DNA from 2 places in the Peteryoungia algae genome. Region 1 is predicted to be linked to the other one. Evidence: predicted binding sites of a transcription regulator. Region 1 holds the regulator's gene; the other holds the start of a gene.
What was found. The regulator PhoB, encoded in region 1, activates phosphate uptake and scavenging genes when phosphate is short. The targets are predictions, from matches to a motif close to TGTCATNNANCTGTCAT.
Positions count from the first base shown of each region.

Region 2: QTL56_RS20345 (PhoX family protein) is a predicted target of PhoB. The motif match lies at 3,884-3,900, and genes of this name have one in related genera.

Region 1 covers NZ_CP128477.1:3,747,871-3,755,888, forward strand. Annotated here, with positions in the region: gene QTL56_RS17785 (substrate-binding domain-containing protein) at 1-551, shown strand, start outside; gene pstC (phosphate ABC transporter permease subunit PstC) at 620-2,080, shown strand; gene pstA (phosphate ABC transporter permease PstA) at 2,077-3,429, shown strand; gene pstB (phosphate ABC transporter ATP-binding protein PstB) at 3,465-4,250, shown strand; gene phoU (phosphate signaling complex protein PhoU) at 4,297-5,010, shown strand; gene phoB (phosphate regulon transcriptional regulator PhoB) at 5,036-5,719, shown strand; gene QTL56_RS17815 (GcrA family cell cycle regulator) at 5,850-6,383, opposite strand; gene QTL56_RS17820 (aspartate aminotransferase family protein) at 6,822-8,018, shown strand, end outside.
Region 2 covers NZ_CP128477.1:4,285,840-4,293,857, reverse strand. Annotated here, with positions in the region: gene mcpU (methyl-accepting chemotaxis protein McpU) at 1-680, opposite strand, end outside; gene QTL56_RS20355 (crotonase/enoyl-CoA hydratase family protein) at 866-1,624, opposite strand; gene QTL56_RS20350 (acyl-CoA dehydrogenase family protein) at 1,771-3,549, opposite strand; gene QTL56_RS20345 (PhoX family protein) at 3,950-5,860, shown strand; gene minE (cell division topological specificity factor MinE) at 5,971-6,231, opposite strand; gene minD (septum site-determining protein MinD) at 6,228-7,043, opposite strand; gene minC (septum site-determining protein MinC) at 7,073-7,843, opposite strand.

The DNA of each region.
Region 1 (8,018 bases):
CGATCCTGGCCTTCGTTCCGGGCACCAAGCACGGTACCCGCGAAGTGTTCGACACCAAGGTCATCATTGCTGGTTGCGAAGATAACGGCACGTTTGAAGCCCTGAAGACGGCAGCCGGTGGCGACGAAGACAAGGCTGAAGAAGGCTGCATGGCGCTCCGCACCGATGGCGTATCGGTCGACATCGACGGCGACTACACCGAGACGCTCTCCCGCGTCGACGCCAACAAGAACGCGATCGGCGTCTTCGGTCTGTCCTTCTACCAGAACAACACCGACAAGCTGCGCGTAGCAACCATGGGCGGCGTCGTGCCGTCGGTCGAAACCATCGCCAAGGGCGAATACCCGGTTTCGCGTCCGCTCTACTTCTACGTCAAGAACGCGCATCTCGACGTCATCCCGGGTCTCCAGGAATACGTAGAGTTCTTCGTCTCGGACGAAATGGCCGGCCCGGATGGCCCGCTGGCTGCCTACGGTCTCGTTTCCGACCCGGAACTGGCCAAGACGCAGGAAGCCGTCAAGGCCCGCACGCCGATGGCGCCGCTGAACTGATCTGACGCAGCGACCGGCGGCACGAAGCGTGCCGCCGGTTTCTTTCTGCTGGGGAAATGGCGGGTAACATGAACGCGAGCATCATCGTCCTCTGTATTCTAGTGCTTGCGGCACTCGGCTTCGTTCTCGGCCGGCGGCAGGCTCTTTCCGTTTCGGCCGCACGCGGCACGAAGCTTCACTCTCTGCCCGGCTATTACGGACAGGTCGTCGGCCTTGTCACGGCTGTCCCGGCTCTGTTGTTGCTGATGGCTTGGCTCTTCATTCAGCCGGCAATCGTTGAAGGCCGCATCGCGGCGACCATTCCCGACAGCATCGTGCCCGAGGGTGGTGCCCAGAGTCTGGTCATGGCGGATGTCCGGCGCATAGCGGATGGTCTGAGCGCTGTCGAGGCTCGCGCTGCCGAGGCCGGTGCCGACGTCAATGTCGAGGCGCTCGACGCCGGCAATGTCCGCGCTCGGCTCGCCGAGGTCGGCGTTGCTCTCGGCTCAGACGTGCCGGTGGAAGTTTTCGAGGCGGCCAAGTCTTACCGTAGCCAGTCCGATTTCGGTCACCTGCTGATGACGATCGCCGTGCTGGCGCTTGCCATTGCCGCTTTGCCGCTGGCCTATGTCCGCATCAACCCGGAACTGCGCGCACGCAATCTGAGCGAAAGTTTCGTCAAGACGGTGCTCCTCCTCTCGTCGCTGGTCGCCATTCTGACGACCGTCGGGATCGTCGGATCGCTCGTCTTTGAAACCTACGTATTCTTCACCATGTATCCGGCGAGCGAGTTCTTCTTCTCGACCGTCTGGAACCCGCAATTCCGTGGTGGCTCTGAACTTGGCATCCTGCCGCTGCTCTGGGGCACCTTCTACGTCTCCATCATCTCGCTGATCGTCGCTGTTCCGATCGGTCTGATGATCGCGGTCTATCTGTCGGAATATGCCGGTCCGACCACCCGCAGCATCGTCAAGCCGGCAATCGAAGTTCTGGCGGGCATTCCGACCATCGTCTACGGTCTGTTCGCCCTGGTCACTGTCGGTCCCTTCCTCCGTGATTATTTCGCCGAGCCCCTCGGCCTCGGGACGTCTTCGTCTTCCGTCCTGACTGCGGGCCTCGTAATGGGCGTGATGATCATCCCCTTCGTCAGCTCGCTGTCGGACGATATCATCAACGCCGTGCCGCAGACTTTGCGCGATGGCTCTTACGCGCTGGGCTCGACCCAGTCTGAGACGATCAGGCAGGTGGTTCTTCCGGCGGCACTTCCGGGCATTGTCGGTGCGATCCTGCTGGCCGCGAGCCGCGCCATCGGTGAGACCATGATCGTGGTTCTCGGAGCCGGTGCATCTGCCAAGCTCGACATCAATCCCTTCGAGGCGATGACCACGGTAACGGTCAAGATCGTCAGCCAGCTGACCGGTGACACGGAATTCGCAAGTCCCGAGACCCTCGTCGCCTTCGCCCTCGGCCTCACCCTCTTCGTCATCACCCTCGGCCTCAACGTCGTGGCCCTTTACATTGTCCGCAAGTACCGGGAGCAGTACGAATGACCGATCTCACCGCTATCGGAGCCCCGATGCCTGCGGAAAAGAAGTCGATCCTCACGGTCGATGATCGCACGCGCAACCGCAACAAGGCCGAAGTCCGCTTCCGCATGTGGGGCAAGGCAGCCGTCACCTTCGGCATCGTTGCACTGATCGGACTTCTGCTCTCCATCATGTCGAACGGCTTGTCCTCGTTCCAGCAGACCTTCGTCACGCTGGACGTCTATCTGGATCCGGCAAAACTCGACAAGGCTGGCAATCGCGACCCGGCGGACATTGCCAAGGTCACCACGTTTGGCTATGCGCCGCTCATCGAGCAGGCCGTGGCCAGGGCGCTGGAAGACAAGGGACTTGCTGCCGAGGGCCTGACGCCCAAGGCTGCTGCCGAGCTCATCTCGAAGGAAGCGGCCGCCGATCTGCGCCGCTTCGTCATCGCCGATCCCTCCGTGATCGGCCAGACCTACCCCTTCGACTTCCTCGCCGGTGGCCGTATTGACGGCTACTACAAGGGTCGCGTGACGATGGAGAGCGCGGCTCTCGATCGCAATGTCTCGCCGGAACAGCTCGTTCTTGCGGACAATTTGAAGGAAGCCGGCATTCTGGTGACGAAGTTCAATTGGGGCTTTTTCACCGCGCCTGACGCATCCGATACGCGTCCGGAGGCCGCAGGCCTCGGTGTCGCCATCATCGGTTCAGCCTATATGATGCTGATCGTGCTGGTGCTGTCGCTACCTCTCGGTGTCGCGACGTCGATCTATCTCGAGGAGTTCGCGCCGCAGAACTGGTTCACCGACCTGATCGAGGTCAATATCGCCAATCTCGCCGCCGTGCCCTCGATCGTCTTCGGTATTCTGGGCCTTGCCGTCCTGATCAATTTTGTCGGCCTGCCGCAATCGGCTCCGATCGTCGGCGGTCTCGTTCTCACGCTGATGACGCTGCCCACGATCATCATCGCCACCCGCTCGGCACTCAAGGCCGTGCCTCCGTCGATCCGCGATGCTGCACTCGGCGTCGGCGCCTCGAAGATGCAGTCGATCTTCCATCACGTCCTGCCGCTTGCCATGCCGGGCATCCTGACTGGCGCGATCATCGGTCTCGCCCGTGCGCTCGGTGAAACAGCGCCGCTGCTCCTGATTGGCATGGTTGCCTTCGTGCGCGAATACCCGGCCGGTCCGCCGGACGGCTTCTTCCAGCCGGCCTCCGCTTTGCCGGTCCAGGTCTATAACTGGACCCAGCGTGGCGACCCGGCCTTCGTGGAGCGTGCCTCCGGTGCGATTATCGTGCTCCTCGTGTTCCTGATCCTGATGAACCTGATCGCAATCATTCTTCGTCGCCGCTTCGAGCGTCGCTGGTAAGGAGTTATATGATGATGAACAATCTCGCGACCAAGATGACCACGACGAAAGCGCCACCCATGACTGAAAGCAAAATCACCGCCCGCAACGTGCAGGTGTTTTACGGTGACAAGCACGCCCTCAAGGACGTCAACATCGACATCCGCCCCCGCTCCGTTACGGCCTTCATCGGACCGTCGGGCTGCGGCAAGTCGACCTTCCTGCGCTGCATCAACCGCATGAACGACACGATTGCGAGCTGCCGCGTCGAGGGAAACATCCAGATCGATGCGGAAAACATCTACGACCCCAAGGTTGACCCCGTGCAACTGCGCGCCAAGGTCGGCATGGTTTTCCAGAAACCCAACCCCTTCCCGAAGTCGATCTACGAAAATGTCGCCTATGGTCCGCGCATTCACGGCCTGGCCCGCAACAAGGCCGAGCTGGACGAGATCGTCTCGATCGCGTTGCAGAAGGCCGGCCTCTGGAATGAGGTGAAGGATCGTCTCGACTCTGCCGGGACCGGCCTCTCCGGTGGTCAGCAGCAGCGTCTCTGCATCGCGCGTGCCGTTGCCGTCAGCCCCGAAGTCATCCTGATGGATGAGCCCTGCTCGGCGCTCGACCCGATCGCGACTGCAAAGGTCGAGGAGCTGATCCATGAACTGCGCGAGAACTTCACGATCGTGATCGTAACCCACTCGATGCAGCAGGCCGCCCGCGTTTCCCAGCGCACGGCTATGTTCCACCTCGGCGAGCTGGTCGAGGAGAACGACACTGACAAGATGTTCACCAACCCGGATGACCAGCGCACCCAGGATTACATCATGGGCCGCTTCGGCTGAGCCCTGACGTCATTCACGGTTGAACTCAATTTCAAGGACGTTTCAAATGGGCTCCTCTCACATCTACTCGGCCTTCGACGAGGAACTGAAGTTCCTGATGCGCCGCATCTCCGAAATGGGCGGTCTTGCGGAACAGATGGTCGCCGAAAGCGTGCGCTCGCTGGTCAATTCCGACGCCGCACTTGCGCAGAAGGTCATTTCTGACGACGTCGTCATGGATGCCATGGAACGCGAGATCGGTGACAAGGCGATCGTGACCATCGCCAAGCGCCAGCCGGTCGCATCAGACCTGCGCGAAATCATCGGCGCTCTTCGCATCGCTGCGGACCTCGAGCGTGTCGGCGATCTCGGCAAGAGCAACTCCAAGCGTGTGGTGGCCATTCAGGCGACCGGCGTTCCGCGCAAGCTCGCCCGTGGCCTCGAACATCTCTCGGACCTGGCGCTTGCCCAGCTCAAGGAAGTGCTCGACGTCTATACGACGCGCTCGGCCGAGAAGGCCAAGTCGATCCGTGATCGCGACGAGGAAATCGACGCAATCTACACCTCGCTGTTCCGCGAACTCCTGACCTACATGATGGAAGATCCGCGCAACATCACGAGCTGCACGCATCTTCTGTTCTGCGCCAAGAACATCGAGCGTATCGGCGATCACGCGACGAATATCGCGGAGACGATCTATTACATGACGACCGGCGCACAGCCGGAAGGCGAGCGCCCGAAGGAAGACCTCACCTCTTCCGTCGGTGCGATCACCGAGTGATGTTGGCCAGCGAGGTTGGTTTTTGATGCAGCCGAAGATAGCCGTGGTGGAAGACGAGGAGGCCCTGTCGGTCCTCCTCCGTTACAACCTTGAAGCCGAGGGATACGAAGTCGAGACGATCCTGCGGGGGGACGAGGCAGAGATCCGCCTGCAGGAGCGGGTTCCCGATCTCTTGATCCTCGACTGGATGCTCCCGGGCGTCTCGGGCATCGAGCTCTGCCGGCGCCTGCGTGTGCGCCCCGAAACCGAGCGCCTGCCAATCATCATGCTGACCGCCCGTGGCGAGGAAAGCGAGCGGGTTCGTGGCCTGGCGACGGGAGCAGATGACTATGTCGTGAAGCCCTTCTCCACGCCGGAACTGATGGCTCGCGTCAAGGCCATGCTGCGGCGTGCCAAGCCCGAGGTTCTCTCCAGCGTCCTGCGTTGCGGGGACATAGAGCTCGACCGTGAGACACATCGTGTTCATCGCAAGAGCCGCGAGGTTCGTCTCGGTCCGACGGAATTCCGGCTCTTGGAATTCCTCATGGCCTCCCCGGGGCGCGTCTATTCCCGGTCTCAGCTGCTGGACGGTGTCTGGGGACATGACATTTATGTCGACGAGCGCACCGTCGATGTGCATGTCGGCCGCCTGCGCAAGGCGCTGAATTTCTCCAACATGCAGGATGTCATTCGCACGGTTCGCGGTGCGGGCTACTCCATGGAAGCCTGAACCGGCTTGCCAGACGATCGAAGGGGCCGCGCGGATCATCCGCTGCGGCCCCTTTTCCTTGTTGGTGCGGGCGCCAAAAGAAAACGGGCCCCGAAGGACCCGTTGGATGTCTCTGTCTCTGGCCGAGGGATCAGCGAGCCTTGCGGCGTTCACTGACCGGCTGATAGGCGAGCTTTGCATGGTAAGTGCAGTAGGGCGCGCTGTCGGCGATTTCGCAGCCGCAGAAGTGGAAGTCGTCCTTCATCGGATCGCCGATCGGCCACTTGCAGGTCCGCTCGGTCAGTTCCGTCAGTGCCAGGCGGCGCGAAATCGGAACAACCACGTTCAGGGAACGCCGAACTTCGACCTCTTCGTAGGCCTCGACCTCGATCTCTTCCTTCAGCATCGTGGCGCCTGCAGCGCGGGTGACGGTGCGGGTGGTCGTGCTGGCTGCCGGGCGGTTCTGGAAACTTGCCGGACGCTGCGTCTGTGCAGGGCGCTTGGCCGGACGTGCTGCAGACGAGTTGCCGCCTGCCTTGGCGCGACCCGGAAGGTTAAGCCGGTGCACTTTGCCGATTACGGCGTTTCGGCTTACGCCGCCCAGTTGCGCTGCAATCTGGCTTGCGCTCAGGCCTTCGGCCCAGAGGCGCTTGAGTCTTTCAACCCTCTCATCAGTCCAGTTCATGCCATTCATCTCCGCCGCTCGCGTCTGTCATGGCAGAATCCGTCACCGTTGCTTCGAATGAATCCGAAACAAAACCGCCTCGATATTGTCGGTGAGCACTTCCGCCGCATGCAATCTGTTAATAAAATTTAACCTAGAGGTCGGCTGACTCCGTGACAAGAGTCGCGGGAATCATCTGGAATCGATTTCGCGGTTTTCCCCAACTTGCTTCCCGAGTGAGTCAAGTATGCAACAGATGGAATCTTCGCCGGCACTCGTCCTGCGCGTGTTGGCCGAAATCGCTCCAACTGCCGCGATTCCTGCAGAAAACGTTGACATTGCAAGGGTGAGTGGGGATAGTGCCCGCGCCGCCGCAAGGCGGCATTTTTAATTTTTTCGGAGCCTCGTGGAGGCCGCACCGTCCGGTGTGACGGATTGTCGAAAAGGATCGTGAACGCCATGGCCGAAGCTACGCCGCTCTACCAGACCTATAATCGGGCGCCGCTGCGTTTCGAACGAGGCGAGGGCGTCTGGTTGGTGACGGAAAGCGGCGAGCGCTATCTCGACTTCGCAGCCGGTGTCGCCGTCACGTCTGTCGGTCATGGTCATCCGCATGTCGTCGGTGCCCTCAAGGACCAGGCCGACAAGGTCTGGCACCTGTCGAACCTCTACGAAGTGCCGGGTCAGGAGGCGCTGGCCAGGCGCCTGGCGGAGGTCACCTTCGCCGAGCGCGTCTTCTTCACCAATTCCGGCGCAGAAGCGCTGGAATGCGCGATCAAGACTGCCCGCCGTTACCACTTCGCCAAGGGGCATCAGGAGAAATTCCACATCATCACCATGGAAGGCGCCTTCCACGGCCGAACCATTGCGACGATCGCCGCAGGTGGCCAGGAGAAATATCTGGAAGGTTTCGGTCCCAAAGCGCCTGGCTTCGACCAGGTGCCGTTTGGCGATCTTGAGGCACTCAAGGCCGCGATCACGGATTCAACGGCTGGCATTCTGGTCGAGCCGGTCCAGGGCGAGGGCGGCATCCGTCCGATCCCTGTCGAAATGCTGCGGGCGCTGCGCGACCTCTGTGACGAGCACGGCTTGCTGCTGATCCTTGATGAAGTCCAGTGCGGCGTCGGCAGGACCGGCAAGCTTTTCGCGCATGAATGGGCCGGCATCACCCCGGACCTTATGGCGGTTGCCAAGGGCATCGGCGGCGGGTTCCCGCTCGGTGCCTGCCTTGCGACCGAGGAAGCCGCTTCTGGCATGAAACCCGGCACCCACGGCTCGACCTATGGCGGCAACCCGCTCGCCATGGCCGTCGGCAATGCCGTGCTCGATGTCGTGCTCGCGGACGGTTTTCTCGACAACGTGCGCGACACGGCGCTGGTCTTCCGCCAGGGCCTCGCTTCGCTGAAGGACCGTTTCCCGGATGTGATCGAGGATGTGCGCGGCGAAGGCCTGATGCTGGGGATCAAGGCCAAGGTTCCGAATACCGACCTTCTGATGGCAATGCGTGACGAGCATCTGCTCGGTGTTCCCGCCGGCGACAACGTGATCCGCCTGCTGCCGCCGCTGACGGTTACGGCAGAGGAAGCGCGCGACGGCCTCGCCCGCATCGAACACGCAGCCGAACAGATCCGCGCCAAAGCTGCAGTCGCAGCCTCT
Region 2 (8,018 bases), 540 kb from region 1:
ATAGCCGGCGTGTTTGTCGGGAAGGCATCCTTCAGCGTCTTGGTGACGAGGTTGCCGTCGCGGTGAACGAGGATCGTGCCATCCTGCTTGACGAGGAAGGCCGAGCCCATGCCACCCATGTCGATGGAATTGACCATGGAGACGAGCGAGGTCAGCGAGAAATCGGATGCGGCGACACCGAAGAGCTTGCCGTCCTTCTTGACCGGAATGGCCGCACTGATGATCAGATTGCCGGTCGAGGCATCGGCATAGGGGTCGGTCAGGACCATCTTGTCGGCCTTGACGGCGTCCTGGTACCAGGGGCGCTTGCGCGGATCGTAACCGTCCGGCAGCGACTGGTTCGGCACGCTGGTGAAGACGCCCTGCTCGTCGCCGACATAGGTCGTCATGAATTCGCGGATCAGAACGGGATTGTCAAAGGCTGCAATGATGCCCGACGCATCGGGCGCCTTGGCGGCGGCATTGCCGGCAAGCTCGGTCAGCATCACGCGTGCGCCGAGCCAATTGGCGATGCTCTGCGAGGCCTGGAGACCGGAGCTGTCGATCTCGCTCTTGACGGCAGCACTCGTTGCGTCGCGCTGGAGACTGTCGATGTAGAATGAGAAACCGGAAAGGGCGGCAACCACCACGAGGGAGGCAACCACCAGGATCGTGGTCATCAGGTTGGAGCTGGTCTTCACGATAAGGTCCTGCAAAGCACCGCGCGTCGGTTCAGCGCGGCAACGTCAACGGCATTTGGGGATCACGGCACCGTCATGGTGAGGAAGCGGTGGATGTGCCGCTTCCTCGAATGTAACAAGCAGGATTTAATGGGTACTTAAGCGAACGCCGAAAAGCAGATATCCCCTCCGGCGTCGGCGTTGCCTCATCGCCCCTTCATGAACGCTTCGAAGGCGGCGCGGGCTTCCGTGCTTTTCAGCTGGGCGACGAAGTGGACGAGCTCTTCCTGCATGCGGGTTCGCACCTCGTCCGGGCTCCCCTTGACCAGGGCGCGGGCGATCTTCATCGCGGCCGGCGGCTTGGAGGCAAGCGAGGATGCGAGCTTCAATGTTTCGGTCTCGACCTGATCGGGAGCAACCACCTTCCAGATGAGACCGGCCTCACGAGCCTGTTCGGCGGAGAAGCCTTCGCTGGCGGCGAGCATTGCGAAGGCACGCTGGTGGCCCATGACGCGCGGTGCGATGAGACTGGAGGCGGCTTCGGGGACCAAGGCAAGGTCGACAAAGGGCGTCTTGAACAGGCTGCGGTCAGAGGCCACAGTCAGATCGCAATGCATGTTGAGCGTCGTGCCGATGCCGATCGCCAGGCCATCCACACCCGAGACCAGCGGTTTGGTGACCTCGGTCAGAGCCTTGAGAAGGCCGAAAGCGGCCGGTTCGCCGACGGCACCGGCCATGGCGAAGCCCAGGAAATCGGCCATGTCGTTGCCGGCGGAGAAGCAGCCTTCGGTGCCGAGGAAAACCATGGCGCGGATGGTGTCATCCTCTTCGCCTTCCAGCAGGCCTGCCGTCAGCTTCTGATACATGGCTTGCGTGATGGCATTCTTCTTGTCCGGACGGTTGAAGCGCAGGACGAGGACGCCGGGATGGGCTTCCGGGCGGGAAATCTGGATGTGATCGGTCAAGGGGTTCTCCTTCTTTTCTCCCCAGCGGAGAGACATGCCGAGCGATTGCGAGGCGATGAGGGGTTCTCGCAAGGATTTGCCATCCCCTCATCCGGTCTTCGGCCACCTATTCCCCGCTGGGGAGAAGAGGACGCGCGGCCCGCATCTTATGCAAACATCAGTCGAGCCGCTTCCAGGCTTGCCGCACCATTGACGACACGGTCCTTGAGTGCAGCCGTCTCGGCGATCAGGTTCTCGGCGGCGAAGCGGCAGAGGGCCAGGCGGTTGTCGCGGCCATGGTCTTCGTCTGCGAGAGCGCCCTTGGCGAGATAGATGCCGGTAAGCGCCAGGCCGAAGAGGCGCTGGTAGGGTGTGGCACCGGCGAGCACCGCCGAAGTGTTGCCGCTGGCCAGCTGCGAGAGCAGCCACTCGGTGGTGTCCTCGAGATCGGCGAGGCTCGCGTCAAGGCGGGTGGCGGTTTCGCCGAAGCCTTCGAGATTGGAGGCACGCACTGCATTCACCACCTGCTTCAGTTCGGTGACGAAACCGCGAACATGGTTGCCGTTCGAAAGCGGCAGCTTGCGCGTGACGAGGTCGGCGGCCTGGATGCCGTTGGTGCCTTCGTAGATCGGGGCGATGCGGCTGTCGCGCCAGAAGCGGGCAGCGCCCGTTTCTTCGATGAAGCCCATGCCGCCATGAGTCTGGATGCCGAGCGAGGCGACATCGACGCCGGCGTCGGTGGCAAAGCTCTTGGCGATCGGGGTCAGCAAGGCAGCGCGCTCGGCCCAATGGCGGGCCTCATCGCCTTCCGCGTGGTGGCTCATGTCGGTGGCATGGGCGCAAACGTAGCAGATGGCGCGCGAGCCCTGCGTCAGCGCCTTCATGGTCACCAGCATGCGGGCGACATCCGGGTGATCAATGATCGGCGACATGCCTGATCCGGTCCAACCCGGGGCTTTCCCCTGCGTGCGGTCCCTCGCGTATTGCACGGCCTTCTGGGTGGCGGCTTCGCAGATGGCGACGCCCTGCATGCCGACGGCGAGGCGGGCATTGTTCATCATGGTGAACATGCAGGCGAGGCCCTTGTTCTCCTCACCGATGAGGTAACCGATGGCGCCCGGCTCGTCACCGAACTTCCCGTCACCATAGATCATGGTGCAGGTCGGCGAGCCGTGGATGCCAAGCTTGTGCTCCAGCGAATGACAATGCAGGTCGTTGCGGGCACCGATCGAGCCGTCGTCGTTGACGAGATATTTTGGCACGAGGAAGAGCGAGATACCGCGGGTGCCTGATGGCGCGTCGGGAAGGCGGGCGAGAACCAAATGGATGATGTTCTCGGTGATCTCGTGCTCGCCCCAGGTGATGAAGATCTTCTGGCCGAAGATGCGGTAGGTGCCATCATCGCGGCGCTCGGCGCGCGACTTCATGACGCCGAGGTCCGAGCCTGCATGGGGCTCGGTAAGATTCATCGTGCCCGTCCATTCGCCGGAAACCATCTTCGGCAGGTACTTCGCCTTCAAGTCCTCGGAGCCGTGGGCTGTGACAGCATCGACGGCACCCATGGTCAGCGTCGGTCCGAGCGCAAAGCCCATGGAGCCGGAATTCCACATTTCGAGCGCGGCGACGTTCAGCATATGCGGAAGCCCCTGCCCGCCGAAATCTTCCGAGGCCGTCAGAGAGTTCCAGCCGCCTTCGGCCCAGGCGCGGTAGAGGTTGTCCCAACCATCGGGCACGATGACCTTGCCGTCGACCATGCGCGCGCCCTGCCTGTCACCGATCTCAGCGAGCGGCGCGACTTCATCACTGGCAAAACGGCCGGCTTCGGAGAGGATGGCATCAACGAGGTCGTCGCTCAATTCCCCCAGCTTGCCATCTTCGATGGCCTTGGTCAGACCGGCGACGTGCTTCAGGGTGAAGGCGATTTCTTCTACGGGCGCCTGGTACATGACGTTCTCCTCCAACTGGCGTATGCTCTCGGCCACGCCCAGTCTCCACCCAGGAAGCGCGGCACATTCTCCATTCTGGCTAATTGATTTTTACGTAAACGTCAAATCTTTTGCATGCGGCAGGAGGTCTCGTCCACGGTTCGAAGCAGGGAAGCGAAGGCACCGGCGACGGTCTGAACAAACGTGTTCGAGCGCGACAAAGCGGCGCCGGCTGACACGTCCATCGCGGGCGGAGCAAGCTGAGCGGGAACAAGGACTTACATCACCCGAGACCCGACATTTTCCAGCGACAGCGAAGATGCAGGTTCCCCGAACCGCTGCCTGTCCCCGACATCGTCACATCACTGTTACCCCTGCTGGCTAGTCCGAAGGTCGACTTCAACCCAAAGGAGGCTTCGCGATGACCGAGACCAACACCAATCATCTATCCTGGGACGAATGGGACGAACTTCACAACCCGCCGCCGGCCGTGACGGATTTCGACCGTGTGGTCGAGCGTGCCGTATCGCGCCGAGGCTTCCTCGGCATTCTCGCCATGGGCTCCGCCGCTGCCGCCATGGGCTCTGTGGGCAATCTGATGTCGTCAACCTCGGCCGTCGCGCAGGACGCCGCTTCCCGCTTCCCGTTCAAGCCGATCGCCGCCCAGACCGACGCAACCGTGCATGTTCCGGAGGGCTATAGCTGGAAGCCGCTGGCCAAGTGGGGCCAGCCGCTGTTTTCCACCGCCTCCGACATCGATCCGTTGAAGGGTGTTTCGCTCGAAAATTCGGACAAGGTCTTCGGTGAAAACACCGATGGCATGGAAGCCTTCGCGATCGGCAATCATCAGGTGATCGCGGTCAACCATGAATATGTCAACAACGAAACCAACCTGCCGCACGCCCCGGAAGGCATGCCGCAGTCGATGGACGACGTGAAGATCCTGCAGAACCTGCAGGGCGTGACCGTCATGGAAGTGACCGAAGCTGCAGACGGCTGGCAGATCGTTGTCGACAGCCCGTTCAACCGCCGCATCCACCACAACACGCCGATGAAGCTCTCCGGTCCGGCCGCCGGCTCGGAACTGGTCAAGACGGCTGCCGATCCTGCCGGTGTCGACTGTCTCGGGACCTTCAACAATTGCGGCGCCGGCCGCACGCCCTGGGGCACCTATCTCACCTGCGAAGAAAACTTCAACGGCTACTTCGGCTCGACCAATGCCGATTTCGCAATGCCGGATGACTACAAGCGGTACGGCATTGTCGCGGAAACCCGCTACGGTTACGAGAAGTTCGATGAGCGCTTCGACGTTTCGAAGAACCCGGCCGAGCCACGCCGCGCCGGTTACGTCGTCGAAATCGATCCGTCGGATGCGTCCTCGACGCCAATCAAGCGCACAGCACTTGGCCGCATCAAGCATGAGAACGCCGCCGTGGTTGTTGCCCGTGACGGTCGCGTGGTCGTCTATATGGGCGACGACGAGCGGGGTGAGTTCCTCTACAAATATGTCTCCAATGGCATCTACGTGCCCGGCGGAGACACATCCAAGCTGCTCGACGAGGGCACGCTCCATGTCGCCAAATTCTCCGACGAAGGCACCGGCGAATGGCTGGCGCTGACGGAAGAGACGACCGGCATGAAGATGGACGAGATCTGCGTCTTCACACGCCAGGCCGCATCCAAGGTCGGTGCCACGACCATGGACCGTCCGGAATGGGTCGCGGTCAACCCGGTCGCCATCGAAGCCTATTGCGCGCTGACCAACAATTCGAACCGCGCCGTTCTCAACGACGGCAAGATGCGGACGAATGCGGGTGGCGACGTGATGGAGCTGAATGCCGTCAACCCGCGGGAAGGCAATGAGTTCGGCCAGATCGTGCGCTGGTATCCCGAGAACGACGATCACGCCGATGGCAAGTTCAAGTGGGACCTGTTCGTCATGGCTGGCAATCCCGACGTGCACAAGGAAGGCCCCTATGCCGGCTCGTCCAACATCAATTCCGGCAACATGTTCAACTCGCCCGACGGCATGATGTTCGACAGCACCGGCCTGCTCTGGATCCAGACGGACGGTGAAGATTCGAACGAGGGTGACTTCGTCGGCCAGGGCAACAACCAGATGCTGGCAGGCGACCCGGCAACGGGCCGCATCGAGCGCTTCCTCACCGGTCCGAAGGGCGGCGAAGTGACCGGCATGACCTGGTCTGCCGACAAGCGCACCATGTTCGTCGGCATCCAGCACCCCTCCGCGCCGTTCCCGGATGGCGAAGGCAAGCTGCCGCGTTCGACGATCGTCGCGGTCAAACATGACGGCAATGCGCTGATCGGCTGATGTCGGACGACCAGGCAGGGCGGGACGACCGCCCTGCCGTCTTGCCCACATGAGAAGGCCGCCGATCGGAACTCCGACGGCGGCCTTCTCATGACAGTTGTGGTTTTGGATCAGGCGGCGAGGCGCTGGGCGTTGCGCGGGATCTCGACGTCGATCTCGAGGATCGAGACGTCCTCGTCGCGGTCCATCTTGATCTGGACCTTGTCGCGGTCGAATTCGACATGCTTGGCGATCACAGCCAGGATTTCCTCACGCAGGATGGCGACCAGATCGCTTTCGAGCGAGGCCCGTTCATGGGCCAAGAGGACCTGCAGTCGCTCGCGCGCCATCGGGGCGGAACGCTGCTTGCGGAACAGGGAGAAAATGCTCATGCGGCCCTCCGCGCGAAGATCTTGTCGAAGAGGCCACGCTTCTCGCCAGGAATGGTGATCGGAACGGTCTCGCCAGCCAGACGGCGGGCGGCGTCGAAATAGGCAAGTGCCGGGGCGCTGCGGACATCGGCCAGGGTGACCGGGGCGCCGATGTTGGAGGCGCGAAGCACGTCCATGCTTTCCGGGATGATACCGAGCAGCGGGATCGACAGGATCTCCAGAACGTCGTCGACCTTCAGCATGTCGCCGCGCTGGGCGCGGGCGGCATCGTAGCGTGTGAGCAAGAGGAACTTTTCCATGCGCTCGCCACGTTCGGCCTTCAGCGTCTTGGAATCGAGCAGACCGATGATGCGATCGCTATCACGCACCGAAGAGACTTCGGGGTTGGTGACGACGACGGCCATGTCGGCGTGGCGCATGGCAAGCGTTGCACCCCGTTCGATGCCGGCTGGGCTGTCGCAGATGATCCAGTCGAAGTATTTCTTGAGCTCGTTGATGACCTGCTCGACGCCTTCGGCGGTCAGGTTATCCTTGTCGCGGGTCTGCGAGGCGGGCAACAGGAAGAGCGTTTCCAGCCGCTTGTCGCGGATCAGCGCCTGGGGCAGCTTGGCGTCGCCCTGGATGACATTGACCAGATCATAGACGACGCGACGTTCGGCGCCCATCACCAGATCAAGATTGCGGAGACCGACGTCAAAATCGACGACGACAACCTTTTCATTGCGCTGCGCGAGCGCTGCACCGAGAGCGGCCGTCGAGGTGGTCTTGCCAACCCCGCCCTTGCCGGATGTCACGACTATAACCTTGCCCATTTGGTTCTCCTGTCTATCCCCGCTCAAGTTCACGTCATTCTCTCTGTCATGATGGCATCCCCTTCCAGCCAAAGCTGAACTGGATGCCCCTTCAGTTCTGGATTCATATCGTCGGTCATCGCGTAGACGCCATCGATCGCCACCAGCTCGGATTCGAACTTACGACAGAAGATCCTTGCGTCGGCATTGCCAACGCATCCGGCGAGCGCTCTGCCGCGCAACGCGCCGTAAATATGGACGGAACCGCCCGCAATCACCTCGGCGCCCGACTGGACCGATCCGATCACCGTGACATCGCCCTGGGTGTAGATCACCGACTGACCGGAGCGGATGGTTTCGCGCACGATCATGGACGGCGCCGAAACCGGGCTCTGCTGTACCGTCACCTGTGGCGGCGCCTGCTCGGCGGTTTTCTTCTCCGCCTTACGAGAAGGCTTCGCATCCGAAATTTGCGGCGCCTCCTCGCGTGGCACTTCGTAATCCGCGGCTGGTTTGCCGCCTTTCAACTGCGGCGGCATACCCGGTTCGACCAGCGAGGGGCGACCACCCTCGATGCCCATGATCGAGACGTTGCGGGCGCCAAGTTCGGCGATCAGCGCCTTTAGCTGCGGGCGGTCGATCTCGATGTCGGAAACATCGAGGACCACGGGACGGCCGAGGAAGAAACCGGCCGACCGGGCCGCGAGATCGTCGAGCCGGACAAGCCAGTCGTCGAACGGCGGATCCGGCGTCAGGACGACGGCCAGGAAAGATCTTCCCTTGATGCGGATGGAGCGGGGTTCGGTTAGCACTTTGGTCATCTATGTAAACAAATCGTTGATGACAGAAGTACCGCCGATTTGGTTAACAAATGGTTAACGCGCGGATTTTGCCGTTAGGAAACAGGCGGATCGGAGACATGAAAAAGCCGCCCGCAGCCAAGGCCGGGGCGGCTCGATATCAACACATTCCAGCGTCCTGCCTAGAGCGGGCGCT